2 regions of the Actinoplanes sp. NPDC051388 genome follow, and region 1 is predicted to be linked to the other one. Evidence: riboswitches for the same ligand, from Rfam matches in the RefSeq annotation. Region 1 holds a riboswitch; the other holds the start of a gene.
The links. A riboswitch is a leader RNA that binds a small molecule or an ion and turns the genes downstream of it on or off. The one in region 1 is predicted to bind S-adenosylmethionine.

Region 1 (3,397 bases):
GAGCGGGCGCGCGAGCGGGCTGCCCGCGACGGGCTGCGCAACGTCACCTTCGCGTGCGCCGACGCGCAGACCCACCGCTTCCGGCCGGCGGGCTTCGACCTGGCGATCAGCCGGTTCGGCACGATGTTCTTCGCCGACCCGGCGGCCGCGTTCGCCAACATCGGGCGGGCGCTGCGGCCGGGCGGGCGGCTGACGATGATGGTCTGGCAGGCCGGCGAGCTCAACGAATGGGACGTCGCCATCCGCGGGGCGCTCGGCGCGGCGCCCGGCCCGGACGCGTTCTCGCTCGCCGATCCGGCGGCCGTGACCGAGCTCCTGGCCGCGGCCGGGTTCACCGATGCGGCGTTCACCGACGTCCGCGAGCCGGTCCACTACGGCCCGGACGTGGCCACGGCCCTGGATTTCGTCCGCCGCTTCGCCTGCACCAGACACGTGCTCGAGGGAACCGATCGGGCCGCCGCGGCGCGGGCGGAAGACCGCCTGCGCGAAGTGTTCGCCGCGCACCTGGGCGACGACGGCGTCCAGTTCGACTCGCGGTCCTGGGTCGTCACCGCGCACCGCTAGGGAGTCTGTCTCGTGGATCAACCAGGGCTGGCCCGCGCCTCGCACATGGCTGATCCACGAGACAGACCATCAGGGCCAGGCCGATGCCCTGGCTGATCCGCGAGACAGCCCTTATCGGGCCAGGGCGGTGACCAGCCGCTCGATCTCGTCGGGCGTGGTGCCCAGGCCGAAGCTGGCCCGCAGCAGCCCGGTGCTCGCACAGTCGTCGGCCGCGCTGCCGCCGGCCGCGCCGCCGCCGGTCAGCCGGCGCACCAGCGGGTGCGCGCAGAACTGACCGGCCCGCACGCCGATGCCGTGGTCGCGGCTCAGCCGGTCGGCCACCGCGGCCGGGTCGGGCACGGCGAACGAGACGATGCCGACCCGGGGCGCCCGGCCGCCGAAGAGCGTGACGCCGTTCAGGCCGGCGAGCAGGCTCTGCTCGTATTCGTGGAGAGCCACCCGGTCGGCCCGCAGCAGGGCGGAGCAGACCGCGCCGAGCGCCACCGCGCCCAGCAGGTTGGGAGTGCCACCCTCGTGCCGGGCCGGCCCGGTGGCCCACCCGACGTCGCCCGCGGCGTCGCCGACCGTCGCGCTCGCGCCGCCGCCGCGCAGGTACGGCTCGGCGGCGTCCAGCCAGTCCCGCCGCCCGGCCAGCACCCCGGCGCCGAACGGCGCGTACAGCTTGTGGCCGGACAGCGCGAGATAGTCGGCGCCCAGCTCGTCCAGGTCGATCGGGACGTGCGGGGCGAGCTGGGCGGCATCGACGATCACCCGGGCGCCGTGCCGGTGGGCCACGTCGGCCAGGCGGCGCACCGGCCAGATCTCCCCGGTCACGTTGCTCGCGCCGGTCACCGTGACCACGACCGGACCGCGGACCGTCTCCAGCGCGGCGGCCAGCGCCGCGACCGCCGCGTCCGGGTCGGCCGGGGCCGGCAGCCGCAGCGGCGACGGCCAGGGCAGCAGATTGGCGTGGTGCTCGCCGTCGAACACGATCGTGGTGGTGCCGGCCGGCAGCGCGCGGGCCAGCAGGTTGAGCGCGTCGGTGGTGTTGCGGGTGAAGATCACCTCGTCGCCGGGGCGGGCGCCGACGAACTCGGCCACCGAGTCGCGGGCGCGCTCGTATTCCAGCGTCGAGGTCTGCGACCGCAGGCCGGTGCCCCGATGCACGCTGCCGTAGAACGGCAGGAGGTCGCGGACGGCGTCGGCGGCGGCCCGCACGCACGGCGCCGAAGCGGCGTGATCCAGATGGGCGAACCGAACCATCCGGCCGCTGGACACCTCGACGGTGAGGTCGTTGCCGACGACATCGAGCTCGAGGGACTGCAGGGTGACGGACATGACGTGCTCCTCCGCGAGGGTCGGGACCCGCACGGGTCCGCGCTTGCCCACGTCGTGCTCGACGCGAGCCTGGTCCTCACCCGGGGCACCCCATCGCGAACGCAAGGGTTGCCGGCCAGCAAGCCGGGGCTGTGCGCTGGCACTCATGACCTGTCCCCGACGTTAGCAGAACCCGGTCCCGGGCCACCGCCCTGTACCTTGTGTTCGGCGAATCGACGGGCGTGGTGAGGGCAGGGTGTCGTGACGGATCGACCGGGGGCCGACGTCGCGGCGTTGCTGCCGCGGGATCCGTCCGGCATCGGGCCCTACCAGCTGGTCGGGCGGCTCGGCGAGGGCGGCATGGGCACCGTCTATCTGGCCACCGATCCGCGCGGGCGCCGGGTCGCGGTCAAGGTGGTGCGCCGTCATCTCGCCGCCGATCCCGAGTTCGCCCAGCGGTTCCGCCGCGAGATCGACGGCGCCCGGCAGGTGCCGCCGTTCTGCACCGCCGAGGTGCTGGACGCGGATCCGGACCACGAGACGCCCTACCTGGTGGTGGAGTACGTGGACGGTCCGAGCCTGGCCGAGGTGATCGAGCGGGACGGCCCGCTGTCCGCGTCGAACCTGCACGCCCTGGCGATCGGCGTGGCGACCGCCCTGACCGCCATCCACGGCGCCGGGGTGGTGCACCGCGATCTGAAGCCACGCAACGTCCTGCTGCCGCCGGGCAGCCCCAAGGTGATCGACTTCGGCATCGCCCACGCGCTGCGGTCGAGCCGGCTGACCGCCGAGAACCAGCTGGTCGGCACGGTCGGCTACATGGCGCCGGAGCGCTTCAACCCGCAGGCCGGGGCGCCGGTCGAGCCGTCCGCCGACGTCTTCTCGTGGGGCGCGGTCGTCACCCTGGCCGGCACCGGGCACGAGCCGTTCCACGCCGCCACGCCGATGGCCACGGCGACCCGCATCGTCACCGCGGAGCCGAACCTCGACGGCCTGCACGGTGCCCTGCGCGACCTGGTGGCGGAATCCCTCGCCAAGGATCCAGCCCGGCGCCCGTCGGCCCGTGAGCTGCTGGACCGCCTGCTCAGCCCGGGTGCGTCGGACGACACCACGGTGCTGATCGACCAGCCCGCTCTGCGCGCCGCGGTCGAAGGCGTGACGCTGCGGCAAACCGCCCCGCATGTGGTGCGCCGCCGGCGGCGCTGGATCGTGGCGGCGGTCGCGGCGGTCGTCCTGCTCGGTGGCGGGGCTGCCGCGGCCGTACCGAAGATCGCGGATCGTCTCTCGGCGGGCGAGATCGCCGCACCCGGGCCGAGCCCCTCCGGGCCGGCGTCCGCCACCGCGGCCGGGACCGAAGAGGCCGAGTGGGTCGGCGAGTTGCAGCAGAGCTTCGGCAGCGCCGAGCCGGTGCGTCTGCGGTTCGCCCTCGACGCCGAGCAGGGCACCATCCGCTACCCGCGGCTCGGCTGCTCCGGGACGATCACCGTGACCGAGCGGACCGACGAGAAGATCGAGCTGGTCGAGCGCATCGACAAGG
Region 2 (3,397 bases), on a different contig from region 1:
ATGGAGAGCTCGACATAACCGACCGGAGCGCCGTCGAGGTGGCCCAGCGCGCGCTCATAGGCGTGCCCGGGCGTCGGCCGCCGGATCGCCCCGACGAAGGCCTCGGTCGGCACGAACGGGATGTCCGGCGTCTCCTGCCGGGCCGAGGCCTTGGAGATCTCATAGGCCAGCAGCGCGGAGCGCTCATCTGACGGCCCGAACGGAACGACATCAATCGTCATCACGCCAGACTGCTCGCACAACGCGTCCGCCGCGACCGATTAATCCATGCGAAGAATTGGTCGGGAGGACGCGCGCACAGCGCCTCCGGCACTGGGTCGTTGGGCCCCTCGGAGATTGTCGCCAAGCTCGAAGGTGGGGCCTCGTACGGCGTCGCGTCCTCCCGCGTAGAGCATCCTGCCGACGTTGAGATCGCCGCGCAAGTCCTCGCTGGAGGGAAATATCAACGGGGTGTCGGAAACCCGACTACAGCGAGTTATCCCAGCAGGCCGGCGTCGCGGGCGCCCCGCAGCGACGGCTTGATGCGATGGGTCGGCCCGACCTGCCCCGCGATCGCGTCCAGAGTCTTGAGACCCTCGCCGGTGTTGAGCACGACGGTCTCCTTCGCCGGGTCGAGCTTGCCGCTCGCGATCAGCTTCGCCAGCACCGCCACGGTCACCCCGCCGGCCGTCTCGGCGAAGACCCCGGTGGTGCGGGCCAGCAGCCGGATGCCGTCGCGGATCTCGTCGTCGTCGGCGTAATCCATCCAGCCGCCGGTGCGCTGCACCGCCTCGATCGCATAGGCCCCGGCCGCCGGGTCGCCGATGTTCAGCGACTTGGCGATGCCGGTCGGCTTCACCGGCACGATGTGATCGGTGCCGTCGTGCAGGGCGGTCGCGATGGGCTTGCACCCCGCGGATTGCGCGCCGAAGACGGTCCAACCGTCGGGAGCCGAAGCCAGGCCGATCTCGACCAGCTCGCTGAACGCCTTGTCCACCTTGGTGAGCAGCTCACCGCTGGCCATCGGGATGATCACCTGGGCCGGGATGCGCCAGCCGAGCTGCTCGGCCACCTCGTAGCCCAGGGTCTTGGAGCCCTCGGCATAGAACGGCCGGACGTTCACGTTCACGAACGCGGTGTCCTCGAACTCGTCGGTCTCCACCAGCTCGCCGCAGAGCCGGTTCACGTCGTCGTAGGACCCGTCGATCGCCACCAGCTCGCCGCCGTAGACCGCTGTCGTGACGACCTTGCCCTGCTCGAGGTCGCCGGGGATGAAGACCACCGAGGGGACGCCGGCCCGGGCGGCGTGCGCGGCCACCGAGTTGGCCAGGTTGCCGGTGGAGGCGCAGGCGAAGCGGGTGAAGCCGAGCCCGCGGGCGGCGGTCAGCGCCACCGAGACCACGCGGTCCTTGAACGAGTGCGTCGGGTTGGCCGAGTCGTCCTTCACCCAGAGCGGCGCGTCCAGCCCGACCGCGGCGGCCAGGGCCGGGGCGGCGACGAGCGGAGTGAAGCCGGGGTCGAGGGTGACCCGGGTGGCCGGGTCCTGCCCGGCCGGGAGCAGCGCCGCATAACGCCAGATGTTGCGCGGACCCGCCTCGATCTGGGCGCGGGTCACCCGGGCGAGCGCCGCCGGGTCGTAAGCGACCTCCAGCGGCCCGAAACACTCGAAGCAGGCGTGCTGGGCGGCCAGCGGGAACTCGGCGCCGCAGGCACGGCAGATCAGGCCGCGGGCAGGGGATTCAATTCCGACAGGGCTGACGGTGGACGTCATCGAGGCCTTCCTCTCATCTTTCCCCGTGCGGCGACCACCGACAGCGGGGACGGAATTAGCACCTGCCGCACGCAGGCCTCAACAGCGAGACATGTGCGGTGGTTGCCGGGGCTTCAACGGGCCGTTCCCTCAGCCCCTCTGGATGAGGTATTCAGTTGTTTCCAACACACTACGTGGGAATCTCGCTCACGGAAAACGGGTGTGACGCTTACGACGTGATGTCCTTGCGGGTGAAGCGCCAGAACGCGATGCCCCAGAAGAGGGTCGCGTAACCCACCGCCGCGATCGCCCCGCGCACCATGTCGTCGGTCTGCATCGGCGTGGAGAGCAACCCGAGCCAGGCGTCGCTGAAGTGGGTGGGCAGGAAGTCGCGGATCACGCCGAGCGCCTCGATCTGATCCAGGATGCTGGACAGGATCCAGAGCAGCACCGCGCCGCCCACCGCGCCCAGCGCCGCGTCGGTCAGCACCGACAGCAGGAAGGCCAGCCCGGCCACGATCAGCAGGATCACCGCCAGGTAGCCCAGGATGCCGAGCAGCCGCAGCACCCCCTCACCGGGCGGGATCTCGGCCGCGATCGTGCTGCCCAGCGGGTGCCAGCCATAGCGCAGCGTGCCGACCAGCAGCGCCACCCCGCCGAGCGTGAGCAGCGCGGCCAGCGAGTACATCAGCGCGACCACCAGTTTGATGCCGAGCAGCCGGGCCCGCGGCACCGGGATCGCCAGCAGGTAGCGCAGGCTGCCCCAGGACGCCTCGCTGGCCACGGTGTCGCCGCAGAACAGCGCCACCACCACGATCAGCAGGAAGCCGGACGAGACGAAGATGCAGAACAGCGCGAAGTTCAGCCCGCCGGAGGTGGCCAGGTCGACCAGGCTGGAGAACTGCCCGCCGCCGTTGTCGTCGTCGTCGCCGCTGCCGAACTCGAAGGCCAGCATCACGATCAACGGCAACAGGGCCATGAAGCCCAGAGCCATCTGGGTGCGCCGGCGCGAAGCCTGCCGCCGCACCTCGGCCCAGATCGGCAGGGTGGCCGACGGCCGGTAGTTCGTGGCCGCGGTCATCGGTCTCCACTCCCTCGCGAGCTCTCCCCGACCAGCGCCAGGAACGCATCTTCCAGCCGCCGCCGCGGCACCACCCGGTCGACGCCGACCCCGGCCCGCACCAGCGACGCCACCACCTCGGTGCGCGGCGTGCCATTCATGTCGACGATCAGCCCGGCCACGCCGTCCGGGATCACCGATCGCACGCCCAACCCGGCCAGCACCCGCTCGGCCTCGGCCACGTCGGACACCTCGAGCTGCACCGACGGCGAGTCCCCGACGATGTCGTCGACCGGCCCGGAGGCCACGATCAGGCCCTTGTTGACGACCACCGCGTGGGTGCAGGTCTGTTCCACCTCGGCGAGCAGGTGGCTGGAGACCAGCACCGCCCGGCCGTCGGTGGCATAGCGCTTGAGCACCCGGCGCATCTCGGCGATCTGCGGCGGGTCCAGCCCGTCCGTCGGCTCGTCCAGCACCAGCAGATCCGGCATGCCGAGCATGGCCTGGGCGATGGCCAGCCGCTGGCGCATGCCGTGGCTGTAGTTCTTGGTGCGCCGGTGCACCGAGTCGCCCAGCCCGGCGATCTCCAGCGCCTCGTCGAACCGCGC

Region 2: another riboswitch for S-adenosylmethionine. It lies ahead of thrC (threonine synthase); the one in region 1 lies ahead of ACZ6TI_RS20355 (aminotransferase class V-fold PLP-dependent enzyme).

What each region holds. Positions count from the first base shown of each region.
Region 1 is NZ_JBVJIP010000007.1:372,927-376,323, forward strand. Features, by position in the region: gene ACZ6TI_RS20350 (class I SAM-dependent methyltransferase) at 1-564, shown strand, start outside; gene ACZ6TI_RS20355 (aminotransferase class V-fold PLP-dependent enzyme) at 676-1,806, opposite strand; SAM riboswitch class IV at 1,916-2,032, opposite strand; gene ACZ6TI_RS20360 (serine/threonine-protein kinase) at 2,122-3,397, shown strand, end outside.
Region 2 is NZ_JBVJIP010000002.1:702,321-705,717, reverse strand. Features, by position in the region: gene ACZ6TI_RS07550 (GNAT family N-acetyltransferase) at 1-221, opposite strand, end outside; gene thrC (threonine synthase) at 476-1,750, opposite strand; SAM riboswitch class I at 1,761-1,899, opposite strand; gene ACZ6TI_RS07540 (ABC transporter permease) at 1,959-2,810, opposite strand; gene ACZ6TI_RS07535 (alpha/beta fold hydrolase) at 2,807-3,397, opposite strand, start outside.